DNA from 2 places in the Paenibacillus sp. PvR133 genome. Region 1 is predicted to be linked to the other one. Evidence: riboswitches for the same ligand, from Rfam matches in the RefSeq annotation. Region 1 holds a riboswitch; the other holds the start of a gene.

Evidence for each region. Region 1 has a riboswitch for S-adenosylmethionine ahead of JOE49_RS00390 (methionine ABC transporter ATP-binding protein). Riboswitches for the same ligand answer to the same signal wherever they lie in the genome.
Region 2: it holds a riboswitch for S-adenosylmethionine, as region 1 does, so the genes downstream of both, metA (homoserine O-acetyltransferase MetA) here and JOE49_RS00390 (methionine ABC transporter ATP-binding protein) in region 1, are expected to answer to the same signal.

The regions. Positions count from the first base shown of each region.
Region 1 is NZ_JAFIBS010000001.1:79,044-86,518, reverse strand. Features, by position in the region: gene JOE49_RS00400 (UbiD family decarboxylase) at 1-1,343, shown strand, start outside; gene JOE49_RS00395 (Cthe_2314 family HEPN domain-containing protein) at 1,395-2,120, shown strand; SAM riboswitch class I at 2,247-2,386, shown strand; gene JOE49_RS00390 (methionine ABC transporter ATP-binding protein) at 2,523-3,545, shown strand; gene JOE49_RS00385 (methionine ABC transporter permease) at 3,542-4,210, shown strand; gene JOE49_RS00380 (MetQ/NlpA family ABC transporter substrate-binding protein) at 4,285-5,127, shown strand; gene JOE49_RS00375 (SDR family oxidoreductase) at 5,271-6,035, shown strand; gene JOE49_RS00370 (NifU family protein) at 6,128-6,373, opposite strand; gene JOE49_RS00365 (YuzB family protein) at 6,461-6,718, shown strand; gene JOE49_RS00360 (NAD(P)/FAD-dependent oxidoreductase) at 6,837-7,475, opposite strand, start outside.
Region 2 is NZ_JAFIBS010000001.1:2,982,074-2,989,548, reverse strand. Features, by position in the region: gene JOE49_RS13135 (YitT family protein) at 1-727, shown strand, start outside; gene mqnC (cyclic dehypoxanthinyl futalosine synthase) at 824-1,957, opposite strand; gene JOE49_RS13125 (aminotransferase class I/II-fold pyridoxal phosphate-dependent enzyme) at 2,391-3,569, opposite strand; gene JOE49_RS13120 (PLP-dependent transferase) at 3,566-4,750, opposite strand; gene metA (homoserine O-acetyltransferase MetA) at 4,875-5,792, opposite strand; SAM riboswitch class I at 5,911-6,036, opposite strand; gene corA (magnesium/cobalt transporter CorA) at 6,588-7,475, shown strand, end outside.

The sequences.
Region 1 (7,475 bases):
CCAGTTGGCATGAGGATGGAGGGCCGTTTATTACGCTTCCACTCGTGTATACTGAGAAGCCAGGTCAGCCCAAGGATCATAATTTGGGGATGTACCGCATTCAGATTTATGATGATCAGACGACGGGCATTCACTGGCAAATTCATAAAGGCGGCGGTTTTCATTATCATGAAGCGGAACTGCGTAATGAGCCATTGCCTACGACGATTATCATCGGTGGCCCGCCTGCCCTGATTGCGTCTGCCATTGCGCCAGCACCGGAAAACTTGCCTGAGCTGTTGCTGGCTTCGCTTATTATGGGAGGCAAGCTGCCCATGACAGAAGACCCGCTCGGGGGTCACCGGATTCCAGCAGAAGCAGAATTTGCAATCAGCGGTTATGTACCGCCTCATGAACGCCGTCCGGAAGGCCCGTTTGGTGATCATTTTGGCTATTACTCATTACAGCATGATTTCCCTGTATTTCATGTCAAACATATGCATCACCGCAAGGATGCCATTTATCCGGCAACCATTGTAGGTAAGCCTCGGCAAGAAGACTACTATCTCGGTGAGTTTTTGCAACGTCTGCTGTCGCCTGCCTATCCGCTTGTGATGCCTTCCGTCAAGTCCCTGTGGGCGTATGCGGAAACGGGCGTACATGCGCTGGCAGCGGCAGTCGTACGTGAAAGCTACTCCCGTGAAGCGCTTGTATCCGGTTTTACCATTTTGGGTCAAGGTCAATTATCGTTGACAAAGTTCCTGATGCTGACGGATCGAGTAATTGATTTATCTGACTTTAACCTACTGCTGGAAACCATTCTGGAGCGATTTAATCCAGCAAGGGATTTATTTATTTTCAATCACACTTCACACGATACACTCGATTACACAGGCCGCAAGCTGAATCATGGCAGTAAGGCCATCCTGATGGGGATAGGTGAGCCTGTACGTGAATTGCCTCGTGCTTATGAGGGAGGCGATCTGCCGGGAATTCGTGAAATTGAGCCCTATTGCGGAGGTTGCCTTGTCGTATCGGGTGCGTCCTTTGAGCAGGAGCCTGAGCTGGCGGCACGTGTTTTGGAGCGATTAGCAGCGGGTGAGCAAGAGTGGCCGCTCGTCTTCATTGTAGACGATGCCAAAGAAGTCGTTCGCTCTCAAGCCTCGTTCCTGTGGACGGTATTCACACGCTTTAACCCGGCTACAGATATGTACGCAGACAGCGAAGTGCGTTTGCATCATCTGAACTATAAGCTGCCGATTGTAGTGGATGCGCGTATGAAGCCGGGGTATCCAGATGAGGTGTTACCGCGTGAGGATATTGTTAAGCTTGTAGATCAACGATGGACGAGTTATTTCGCTTGACGCCCTAATTAAACCTACAGCCGGATTTTACATTTATAAGGAGGCGTAAGCATGATACGCAAGCTACTGGGTGAGCCACCACGTGTGAACAAAGGCATCCTGCTAGATGCCATGAATAGCATGTCAGCTATGTTGAACCTGCTGGAGCGGCAAATTCAGGCTGGTGGAGATCCGACCCACGATTTTCGGAAGGCGGATATTTTAACACGCGGTCTAATGTCATCTCTGGATGAACTGGAGCAGAGCCATCATGCTTCCGCCTTTTTCCGTATGAAAGTGAAAGCCGGATATGCTGAAGATATGAGTGAGGATGAAAAATCCGATTATGCATTATATGTTTTCTTTTATAAAGATGGGTTTGTTCGGGTTTTCTCTATTTTGGATAAGCTGGGTAACTGGCTAAATGATCTGTATGATTTAAAAACAGGGCAGTATAAGGCGCATTATTCGTATTTTACCGTGTTGCGGCAGCTCAAGTATCTCAAAATGCATCCTGTATTGACCGATAATTTAAATGATATCAAGGACACTTACAACGATGCCATCAATCGGCTGCGTAAGCGTCGGAATACGGAGATACACTATATGAATACGGAAATGCAGGATGATCTCTGGCAACGACACCGAGCTTTGTATGGAAAAATCCAACTGGAGGACCTCGATCACCATTTGGAAGATTTGCAGCAGGGCTTGGAAATGGTATGTCGGTCGCTGTCAAACGCCTTTACTTATACTGCGAAACAATGGGAGAACCGGGCAGTACGCCCAAAAATATGATAGAAAATATCCTTTGACAAAGCAATGTAAACTATCTATACTGAAACCTAGTTTCAGAAAAATGCTTGAATTATGTTTTTTTTATATAAACTTAACGGACAGCTAAAGCTGGAGTTTAACATATTTTTCTTATCCAGAGAGGTGGAGGGACTGGCCCGATGAAGCCCGGCAACCCGTTCTTTCCCGGTGTAATACACTGGGAGGGAACATGATGGTGCTAATTCCTACAAAACCGCTAGAGTTATAGCGATTTTGGCAGATGAGAAAAGGTTCGCAAGGTGGGGCCCTTTTCATTCTGTGAAAGGGGCTCTTTTTTGTATAAATAAATAGCGATTTTATACAATCCTGAGAGATGACAATTGGTTAAAAGGGTAAGGAAGAAGTGAAGGGGGTCGCAGCACGTTGATAGAGCTTAAGCAGTTAACCAAGCATTATGGCAAAGGCAACCGACGCGTTAATGCGCTGTCTGGGTTGAATCTTTCTATAAAGCGTGGAGAAATATTCGGAGTGATTGGTCACTCCGGGGCGGGGAAAAGTACATTGATCCGCTGTATTAATTTATTGGAACGCCCTACTTCAGGCGAAGTATGGGTAGACGGGGTAAACCTCGCTACTGTGAGTCAATCCCAGTTACAGAAGCAACGTCGAAAAATCGGAATGATTTTTCAGCATTTTAATTTGTTGTCTTCGGCAACGGTGTATGACAATATTGCATTTCCTTTGCGTTTGGTAAACACCCCCAGGGAAAAGCTGGACATGAAAGTTCGTGAGCTGCTGGAACTGGTGGGTCTGGAAGAACACAGTGGAAAGTATCCGTCACAGCTCTCAGGTGGACAGAAGCAGCGGGTAGGAATTGCACGGGCGCTGGCTAGTGATCCTCATGTATTGCTGTGTGACGAAGCGACTTCTGCGCTTGATCCGCAAACGACGGGGTCTATCCTGAAATTGTTGTTGGATATTAATCAGCGCTTTAATTTAACCATCGTGCTGATTACACATGAAATGCATGTCATTCAAAGCATTTGTGATCGAGTTGGCGTCATTCATCAGGGCGACATCGTGGAGCAAGGCCCAGTGGCGGAAGTATTTTTGAAGCCACAGCACCAGGTAACCAAGGACTTTATCCAACGGGAGTCAGAACATCCCGAGGAGCTGCAAGCAGCGATTGCGGCAGCAGGTGGCGGTGAGTCGGCGCAGGTGGTACGTATCTCCTTCTTGGGCAGTAAAACATATGATGCGATTCTGTCGCGTACGGCTCGAAGCACTGGTGTTGATTTTGCGATCTTGCAGGGAACCATATCTACGATTAAAAATGTACCCTATGGACAGCTGATCGTTCGTTTTGAAGGAAACCATGAAGATATAGAGCATACGCTGCGCGAAGTGTCTGGGCAAGGACTTGATGTGGAGGTGATCGGACAATGAGCGAACTTGATTTTTCACAAGTGAGTTGGGATGAGCTAGGGAATTCTACTCTGGAAACCCTTCAGATGCTCGGAGCATCCGCATTGTTCACCCTCATTATTGGTTTGCCGCTTGGCATATTATTGTTTCTGGCGAGTCGCTCCTCGTTAACTCTGATGAAGGTGATATACATTGTATTATCATTCATCGTTAACATTTTACGTTCCGTACCATTTATCATTTTGATCGTTGCACTTATTCCTTTTACACGATCGCTGGTAGGTACCTCGACTGGGGTGCTGGGAACCATTCCGCCGTTGGTTATCGGGGCTGCCCCATTCTTCGCACGTCTTGTCGAAACGTCTCTGCGTGAAGTGGACAAGGGTGTCATTGAAGCCGCACAAGCGATGGGTGCCTCGACAGGACAAATTATCCGGCGTGTGCTGTTACGTGAGGCACTTCCGGGTCTGCTCGCTGCATTAACTATTACCGTCGTTACACTCGTATCCTACACGGCAATGTCCGGGATGATCGGGGGCGGTGGACTGGGTACACTGGCTATCAACTACGGCTATTATCGTTATGAAACGGCTGTCATGATCGTTGCAGTCGTGCTGATGGTCGTATTGGTACAATTGCTGCAAATGGCGGGAGATCGTCTCGTGCGGCATTATACTCGAAAATAGGGAAAACATATAGATATCCTTATTGATCAGGACGTCTGATCCTGAATATTACAAATTATTGGAGGGGTAATAACATGAAGAAATGGGTATTGGCTGTACTTAGCTTGACATTAATTGCGGTGCTGGCGGCTTGCGGTACAAAGAGCACAACATCGGATACAAACAATGCGACCGAAAATACAGGCGGATCACCACGTGAAGTGGAGCTGAAAATTGGAGCTTCTCCTGTGCCGCATGCGGAAATTTTGGAAGCGATCAAGCCTCAGTTGGAAAAAGAAGGGGTTCGTCTCCAAGTCGTTCAGTTTAACGACTATGTACAGCCGAACGTACAATTGTTTGACAAGCAACTGGATGCTAACTTCTTTCAACATGTACCTTACTTGGATGTGATGAACAAAGAGCGCAAAATGGATCTGGTTTCTGTGGGCGCAGTTCATTTGGAGCCATTCGGTATCTACTCCCAAAAATATAAAAAGCTTGATGAAATCCCAGATGGCGCAACTGTAGCCATTCCGAACGATGCGACAAACGGAGGCCGCGCATTGCTGTTGTTGGAGAAACAAGGTCTGATCAAGCTGAAAGACGCAAGCAACATTGAAGCTACGGTAAAAGATATTACTGAAAATAAGAAAAACCTGAAATTCAAGGAGCTTGAGGCGGCTATGCTGCCACGTCAGTTGCCTGAAGTGGATATTGCGTTGATCAACACGAACTACGCTCTGGAAGCGAAGCTGAATCCAACGAAGGATGCACTGGCACTGGAAGATAAAGATTCTCCTTATGCTAACGTTCTGGTAGCACGTCCTGATAATAAAGATTCCGAAGCGATTCAGAAGCTGATCAAAGCTTTGCAATCTCCAGAAACTAAAAAATTCATCGAAGATAAATACCAAGGCGCGATTATTCCAGCATTTTAAGCAGGGAACGAGAACGCATTGCACGCAAACCCCAGATTCTCTTGAACAAGAGGACTGGGGTTTCTTTTTGGATGGAGTTGTAGGGGAAGCTTAAATATTTTATACTTGGGGGTGACCGTTCTCTGTGAACAGGAGGAAAATTGTTGAGAGATAAAGTCGCATTCATAACCGGCAGTGCCAAAGGTTTAGGTAAAACGACCGCTTTGCGTCTGGCGGATGAAGGCTGTAATATTGCGCTAAATTATGTGCATAGCCAAGCAGAAGCCGAAGCGCTTAAGCGGGTGATTGAGTCTAAGGGAGTACGCTGCCTGTCTTTACAAGGGGATATCTCTGTTCAGGAAGATATCACGAGGCTGATTGGTGAAGTACAGGATCGGCTGGGTGGAGTCGATATTATGGTGAACAATGCCGGACCGTTCATCCGGGAACGCCGTCTGTTTGCGGATTACAGTGTAGCTGAGATTCATGCCATGATACAAGGAAATCTGGTTGGTACCATGCTGCTGGATCATTTGGTATTGCCCCACATGCGTAGCCAGCATTGGGGACGTATTATTCATTTTGGCTTTGGTCATGCTGGAGAAGCAAGGGCTTGGCCGCATCGTGCCGTCTACGCAGCCGCCAAGGTGGGGCTGGTGTCTTTTACGAAGTCACTGGCTGTGGAGGAAGCTCCTTATGGCATTACGGTCAATATGATCTGTCCAGGGGACATCCGAGGAGCAAATAAGGAAATGTCAATCGCCGATGTCATCGGCATGCAGGATAAAGAGACACCGCGTGGACGTCCGGGGAGCGGAGAGGACATTGCACGAGTGATCGCCTATTTATGTGAGGAGCATTCGGATTTTATAACAGGCAATATTATGGATGTATCGGGAGGTTTAGATCCCATTCGGCCAACCATATAAGCTTAAGTGATCCTTCAGACGCTGTAATACAAAAAAGAGTCTTGAGCTTCGATACCGAAGTCAAGACTCTCATGATCATTATGCATCAAGCATTAGAATACTTGTACCACTTCTTGGACGCCGTCGACTTCTTCGAGAAGAGCGCGTTCAATCCCTGCTTTCAGCGTGATTGTGGAACTTGGGCAACTGCCGCAAGCGCCTACCAGCTTCAGCTTAACGATGCCGTCTTCAACGTCAACCAGCTCAACGTCGCCACCATCGCGTTGCAGGAACGGACGGAGCTTATCCAGTACATCTGCTACTTCGTCATACATTTGAACGCTTTGTGTTTCGCTCATTAGAATTCAACTCCTTTCCTATACCTTTATTATTATATTACAAAGCGGGCCAAATTAAAATGCCCGTCATCCAAAGCAGGTGAAAAAATGTTAAGGCCTATTATTGAGTTTTGCACCAGTAATATGCATTGGGGTACCGATGAAATCATGTCCAAGCTGGAGCAGAATCCAGATTATGATGTGATTGAATACGGCTGCCTAAGCAATTGTGGTCAGTGCAACGCCGAACCCTATGCGATGGTCAACGGTGAGATTGTATCCGCAGATTCAGCAGAGCTTCTGTACGAAGTGATTATGAACAAAATTAAGGAAGCTGAAGCATGGGATAACCTAGATTTGGATTGAAATAGAATGGTCCGTTTAACCAGCTTCCTTTTGTATAGGAAATATACATCATCATTCACTCAACAAACAAAGAAGACCTGCTCTGGGAGCGGGTCTTCTTTGTTTGTTGAGCATGCGGTTAGCCAAAATGGCGTTTGGACTTCCAGAGCACGCCGCTTTTAAGCAGGCGTGGTACTCGTCCGCGCAATGAGGTACTGCCCATAAAGCCATAGCCGAACCCGGCCTTCTTGCCAAGTGCGCCTAATGTACCGCGCAGCTTTAAAGGATGCGGGTGAGGTGTTTGGCCTTTCCACAGGTCGCGTACAATGTGTGCGATTTGCTCCCCTTGCACTTCTGCCGCCTGAGCGCTTGGAGAGTAGGGAAGGCTCGCACAGTCTCCGACCACATACACCTCAGGATGATCTGGTATTTGATAATACTCGTTGAGCACGATACGACCCTGAGGGTCTTTAGGGACGGCTAAATCCTGCACGATTTTTACCGGCTGAATCCCAGCCGTCCATACCACTGCATCCGTTACAATTTGCTCGTCACGGTTATAAATAGCCCCCGGCTCAATACGGGAAACCGCAACATGATTCAGCGCATTTACCTGATGCTCCTTGAACCAAGCATGTACATAGGCAGACAAACGTTGCGGGAATGCCGACAGCACCCGCTCGCCCCGATCCATAATGGTAATATTCAAATCCGTGCGGCTTTCACGTAACTCCGCAGCAATCTCAACACCGCTAAGACCGCCGCCTACAATATGGAC
Region 2 (7,475 bases), 2.9 Mb from region 1:
ACTCATGTCGCTTTATTCACAGGAGCATTTTGGGTTACTGCTATTCGTTTTGAACTTGCCACTTATGCTGCTGTATTCTCTGTCTACTCACAAACCCATGCTGCTTCGTGCACTACCCGGCTTGTTCGCCTTTTCGGGCTCAGCCATCATTCTTTCGCCTTTTCCGGCAGTGAGCGGCCATCCGGTCGTATGTGCTTTGGGCGGCGGAATCTGTATAGGGCTTGGCGCAGGGCTGGCAGCTCGTTACGGTGGTCTGCTCGATTCACTAGGACTTAACGAGTCAGACGATGGCCGTCCATCCACATTATTGCTAACACATCGCAAGATTCCGTTAATACAGATTGTTATGCTGTGTAATGGTCTGCTGCTCATTACGGCTGGCTTTGTGCTAGGCTGGGAGCCAGCTCTCTATTCAGCCTTATCCTGCCTCGCCGCCTATGAAACGACCCGGCTGATGTTTACCGGTCTGACGCGTATGGTTTGTGTTGTCAGCAAGAAACAGCAAACCGTCGAGGATGCCATATATCGCAGGCTGCGTATACACAGCACGCCTGTTGTAGACTCTGCCCAGATAGAGGGCAAGATTAAAAACGAATCTGAGGATAAAAAAGAACAAATGGTAATCGTTTACAGCGTTCATCTGTTGGATTTGCAGCGCTTTAAGGCAGTCATCCAAATGGCAGACCCGCAGGCTGAGATCATGTATATGAAACGATGGAAAGCTTAGCAAAGTAACACATCAAAAAACGCTTATCTACACTAATCCTTGTACATAGATTAGTGATGGATAAGCGTTTTGTAATTAACAATATATTAACGGATATTAATTTTGCATGATAAAATCATGTTCAATACTGCTGGCACTGTCAAAAGTACGAATAATATCATAACGGGTATTGCGCTGTGCCGGAACGTGACCCGTCTCGCGGATCAACTGTAAAATGGATTCGATGTTAACCTTATACGTTGCGCCTGCAGCAGAAACTACGTTTTCCTCAATCATGGTGCTGCCAAAATCATCGCAACCGTAGTACAACGATTTTTTACCGATTTCAGGTCCCATGGTTACCCATGAAGACTGAATATGCTTGATGTTATCCAATACAAGACGACTGATCGCAACGGTCTTCAAATATTCCTCCGGCGTCTGGCGTTCCTTCTTCAGATTGGTGTTGTCTGGCTGGAAGGTCCAAGGAATAAAGGCTAAAAATCCTTCAGAATTATATTTGTTTTCAATGCATTCGTCCTGAGCATCACGAACACGCAACAAATGCAGCGCACGCTCCTCCATCAACTCGCCAAAGCCGATAACCATCGTAGCAGTCGTGTTCATCCCAACCTTGTGAGCCGTTTGCATCACATCCATCCAATCACGCCAAGAGCCTTTGAGACGGCTAATTTTCCGGCGTGTGCGGTCATCCAAAATTTCTCCGCCTCCACCCGGAAGCGAATCCAATCCAGCTTCATGAATGGCTCGAATCGTGTCTTCCATGGATAGACCGGATTTTTCCTTCATTTTGTGAATTTCAGCTGGCGAGAAGGAGTGCATCGTAATATCGGGAAAACGCTCCTTGATAGCTTTCAGCAAATCCGTATAATAACTGAACGGCAGATTCGGATTCACACCGCCTTGCATTAGAATTTCGGTGCCACCTACATCCTGCGTTTCCTTGATCTTCTGAAAGATCACCTCGTCCGGCAAAACATAACCTTCATCAGAACCCGGTCTACGGTAAAAAGCGCAGAAGCGACAATATACGTCACATACGTTCGTATAGTTAATATTTCGTCCGATGACGAAGGTTTTAATGGGATCGGGGTGCATGCGATTCATAACTTTATTCGCCGCATGACCTATTTTTTCTACCTCATCTGATTCGAACAAAGCAACGGTATCCTCTAAATTCAGGCGTTCGCCGCGTAGGGCTTTATCTAAAATATGGTCGATTACACTCATGGTGTATCCTCCTTCGCTGTCACAGGGCGACGAAATGAAAGACAGGACTTATGAACGAGAATGCTTTCACAAACCTGCGTTCGAACCCTGCCGTAATGTATGTTCATGACTGGCCTTGTATGTTGTCTGTGCTATTTAGCATAGTAAAACCTAATGATAATACTAACATATCTTTAGGTAAGGAACCATACTTATTCCCGCTTCTTTCTGCTTTTCACCTAGGAAAACAGGCAACTGCCAAGCTTATCTCAACATTGCATATAGACAAGAAATAAGAAAACAGAACTGAAAAGTGCATTTTTTCACACTGTCCTTCATGTCATTCTTATAGAAAACAGCAAGCCTCCTGAATGAATGGAAACTTGCTGTTTAGTACTGTACATATTTGCTCCCTGCCTGAAAACGACAAAGATACTACTGATGTGCTAACGCTCTAGCGCAGCGCCTCATCCAGATCACTGATCAAGTCGTCAATATCCTCCAGACCTACGGAGAAACGAAGTAGTCCGTCCGTAATCCCGCGCTCCAATCGTACACTATGAGGCATAGCCGCATGTGACATCATCGCCGGATACGACAAGATGCTTTCCACAGCTCCCAGACTCACGGCTACAATTGGAATACGTACGCGACTGAGGACTTCTTTTGCACGCTCACCAGAACCCACATCAAACGATATCACTGCACCATAACCGCTGCATTGACGCTCATGAACTTCACGTCCTGGATGATTCTCCAGACCCGGGTAGTATACCGCCTCAATGTCGTTGCGCTCGTTCAGCCAGTTAGCGAGCTTCGCTGCACTCTTTTCGCTGTGAGCCATACGAGCCTCCAGTGTCTTCATACCGCGCATGAGCAACCATGACTCCTGCGGAGCCAGCACGGTACCCAGTCCATTTTGGAGCTGCTTGATTTGTCTCCCCAGCGATTCGGTACGTGCTACTGCAAGTCCTGCCAGCACATCGCTGTGTCCGCCCAGAAACTTGGTCGCACTGTGCAATACAATATCGACTCCCTGCTCAATCGGACGTTGATAATAAGGTGTCATAAAAGTATTATCCAATAGCGTCAAAAGTCCGTTATCCTGTGCCCAAGAGGTTATTCCTGCTACATCGGTAATTTTGAGAGTCGGATTGGACGGGGTTTCCATATATACAGCCCTTGTATTCTCCTGCAACGCCTCTTTCACAAGGTTGAGGTCCGTCATGTCAACGAAGGTCGTTTCGATATTCATCCGTTTCAAAATGGAGGTCAGCAGTCGATATGTTCCTCCATATACGTCCTCGGAAACAATGACATGATCTCCAGCAGACAAGAGCATAAATGTAGTAGAGATGGCCGCCATACCTGATGCAAAGGCAAAACCGCTGGCTCCGCCTTCTAATAAGGCGATATAATCCTCCAAAGCTTGTCGTGTCGGATTACCTGAACGGCTATAGTCATGCTGGGGAGGATTAAAAATATCATGATGGTGAAAGGTAGAAGCTTGATAGATCGGGACGCTCGAAGCCCCCGTAACACTGTCAATTTCAGAGCCGAAATGCAGCAGCTTGGTAGCGAACTTCCGCTCTTTGTCCAGATCCTGGCCGATCCTTCTCGCATCCTCTATCATTGCTGCTCCCCTCCTTCTACTTCTTGACGTGCCGCTTCCAGCGCCGAACGCAAATCTTCAATTAGGTCGTCTGTATGCTCAATGCCGACGGAGAAACGCAACAGCCTGTCATCTACCCCGACTGCATCCCGAATTTCTGCTGGTATGTCCGCATGTGTCTGCACAGCGGGATAGGTCATTAATGATTCCACACCGCCGAGACTTTCCGCAAACGCAATGAGCTTAATGTGACGAAGCAAAGGCTCCACATAACGAGCATCCTTTACTTTAAAGGAGAAGATACCCGTATTTCCGCTGGATTGTTTATTTTGAATCTCACGACCTGGGTGGCCTTCGAGAGCTGGATAAAATACTTCCGCCACCGCCGGATGCGTCAGTAAATAGTTAGATAGCACTGTTGCATTATGCTGATGTCGGTCCATACGCAGCGCTAACGTCTTCATCCCCTTCATCAACTGATAGCAGTCGCTCGGGGAAAGCACGGCCCCTATGGAATTGTGCAGGAAGGAAATTTCAGCCGATAGCTCTTTGCCTTTGGTTACGATCAGCCCTGCCAGCACATCATTGTGTCCGCCCAAATATTTGGTTGCGCTATGTACCACAATATCAGCGCCCAGCTCCAATGGCCGCTGGAAATATGGGGTTAGCAGCGTATTATCTACAATGGTAAGCAACTGATGTTGTGATGCCCACTCGGCAACCGCTCGAATATCAGTGATCATCATTAACGGATTTGTAGGTGTTTCTATGAATACAGCTTTGGTATTCGGTCGACATGACTGTTCGAGTGCTTCAACATCGTTCGTATCCACATAACTTGCTGTTACACCAAATTTAGATAAAATACGCTCCAGCAAGCGATATGTCCCGCCATACAGATCCAGCGATACAATGAGGTGATCTCCCTGTCCAAACAATGCAAATACCGTTTGCAGCGCCGCCATACCTGAGCTACATGCAAAACCTGCATCACCCGATTCAAGTGCAGCAGAAGCCTCTTCCAGTACCTTTCGCGTAGGATTGATCGTCCGAATGTAATCAAATCCTGTGCTTTGACCTAGACGGGGATGGCGGAACGCCGTAGATTGGTAAATCGGGTAATTAACAGCCCCGGTTACTGGCTCCTCTACTGAACCGATTTGTGCCAATCTGCTTTCGATTTTCCACTGTTTCTCACTCATATGAATCCTCCTGTTAACTTCCATAGTGGGTGCTATAACAAATCCTGCAAAAATGGATGTCAAAGACTATACTGCTGCGCTACTGCAAGGTGGTACTGTACAAGGGTAAACTACAAGCCCCTTTTTAAATCTGGGGCCCGATATCGTAAGGTGTTTCTTGGTATACATAATAGTTCAGCCAATTCGAGAATAATAAATTGGCGTGTGCCCGCCAGATTGAGGGTGGTGTGCGCTTGGGATCATCATTAGGAAAATAATTTTTGGGGACTTCAATATCCATTCCTTTGGCCACATCGCGGTCGTATTCCCATTTCAGGGAAAGCGGGTCATATTCAGAGTGCCCAGTTACAAAAATTTGTTTACCGTCAAGCGTGGCTACGAGGTACACTCCAGCTTCCTCGGATTCGGATAAAACTTCTAATTCGGCAATATGATCAATATCTTCCCGCCGAACCTCCGTATGTCGGGAGTGAGGAGCATAAAACAATTCATCAAAGCCGCGTAGCAATTTTACTTTAGGTTTAATCACGGTGTGTGGAAATACGCCAAAGCATTTGTAGTCGAGCCCGTATTTAGGGACATCGAAATGATGGTATAAGCCTGCCTGTGAGGCCCAACAGATATGCATGGTCGAAGTTACATTCGTTTTCGTCCATTCAAAGATTTGCTGGATCTCCTCCCAGTAGTTCACATCCTCAAACTCAAGCTGTTCAACCGGGGCTCCTGTAATAACCATGCCGTCAAAACGACTGTTCTTGATCTCGTCAAACGTTTTATAGAACATGTTCAAATATTCTTGCGATGTATTTTTGGATACATGAGATTTCATGTGCACCAGCGTGACGTCCACTTGCAGCGGCGTATTGCCTACCAAGCGCAACAGTTGGGTTTCCGTCGTCTCCTTTGTAGGCATTAAATTCAAAATGGCGATACGCAATGGACGAATATCCTGATGATAAGCCAAGCTTTCATCCATTACGAAAATATTTTCGCCCTCCAGCACTTCCTTGGCAGGTAGCGTGTCTGGGATTTTAATCGGCATGTAAACTCACTCCTTGTTCGGTAAGTTTTGCGAAAATCGTCTTGTTGAGATGCCGGGCATATAATAAAAAGACCTTTCTCAGGTTAGAGAAAGGTCATATTTGTATCCATATGCGCCTCTCTCATCTGTCAGGGCAACGCTCTTTGTACAAAGCGCGCGTCCTGCAAGAATTAGCACCGTGCGATTAAAATCGCCGGTTGCCGGGTATCATCGGGCTAGTCCCTCCACCTGCTCTTGATAAGATTTCGCTATATTCATTTTAGGTTCACAAAGTTCTTGTTGTTCACTTTAATGCATCGGCTGGGCTTCGTCAAGATGGGACTTTTAAATTTGTACCCTGCATTCACATTTTGTCTACCTTTTCCATAGGTTAAATCATATCCCTCCTATCGTTGAAGCTCTTGCCACTACTGTTGATTTAGCCCATGATTTTGCGCTTGAAAGGCCGTAGGCCGAGCGTTATACTATACAAGTGCTATTAGGCAAAAATATGGAGCAGTAGTGCAGATTTGAGTGTTTCCTGCGATACTGTGGCAATCTAAAAAAGAACATTTGAGAGGTGAATCCGGAATGGAAGGCGACCCGAGTCCGAATAGGCGGCGATCCCTGAACAACAGCATAGGAATGACTTCAGCTTGCCGAAAGACGGGACGCCAGGCTCTGCATGCTCCAAAAGCCTCCGGCTTTTGATGGGAGTGCACGCTTACCCGCACCGGCTAACTGGCTAACTGAGTCCATTCCTTATGCTTAAGGTAAACGTATTTCCGTTACGACGGAGCATAAGGAGTGACATATATGAAAATCCGTTTGGTCAACAACGGGGTTTTTACCCCTGTCGAAGAAATTGAAATGGCGCTTACTGCACCGGCAGAAGGTTTTTATTGGATTGATGCCGATGTCGATGATTTGACAGTGCTCCAGCCTTTATTTTCCATGCATGATCTTGCAGTAGAAGACTGTTTGAGTGAAGAAGAACAGCGTCCGAAGATTGAAATTTATGAAAGCCATTATTTTATCGTTGTAAATAGCATTCGTTTTGATGATGAAGAAATATTTTTGCGAGCTTTGAACATTTTTCTCGGCCGCCATTTTATCATTACGGTGACCAAGCAGAAAATAAATGAGCTTCGTACCCTCAAGCCTATGCTGTGGGAGCAAGAAGTCAGCCAGCCTGACCGTTTTATGTATCTGTTGGTCGACTTGATTGTTGACAACTATTTTCTGGTTGGTGACCGGATTGAGGTCCGCATTGAGAAGCTGGAAGAAGATATTCTAATGCATACGAAAAAGTCGCATTTGAACGAAATCATCGGCTTACGAAGTGAGATTCTGTGGCTGAAAAAAGTGCTGGGTCCACAAAAAGAAGTCATCAATACCCTGAACAAACGGGATTTGCGGCTCATCGACGATCAATTGCAAAAATATTTCAGCGACATTTATGAAAATGCTGTGAAAATTTCGGAGACTTTTGAAACTTACCGCGACTTGATGGGTAACCTTCGAGAAGCTTATCAATCCAGTATCGCCAACCGTGCCAATGAAATTATGCGTGTGTTTACGGCAATTACGACCGTATTTATGCCATTGACAGTCATTACCGGAATATATGGGATGAACTTCGATAATATGCCTGAGCTTCATACACGTTATGGCTATTTTGTCGTCATTGGTATTATGGTGGCA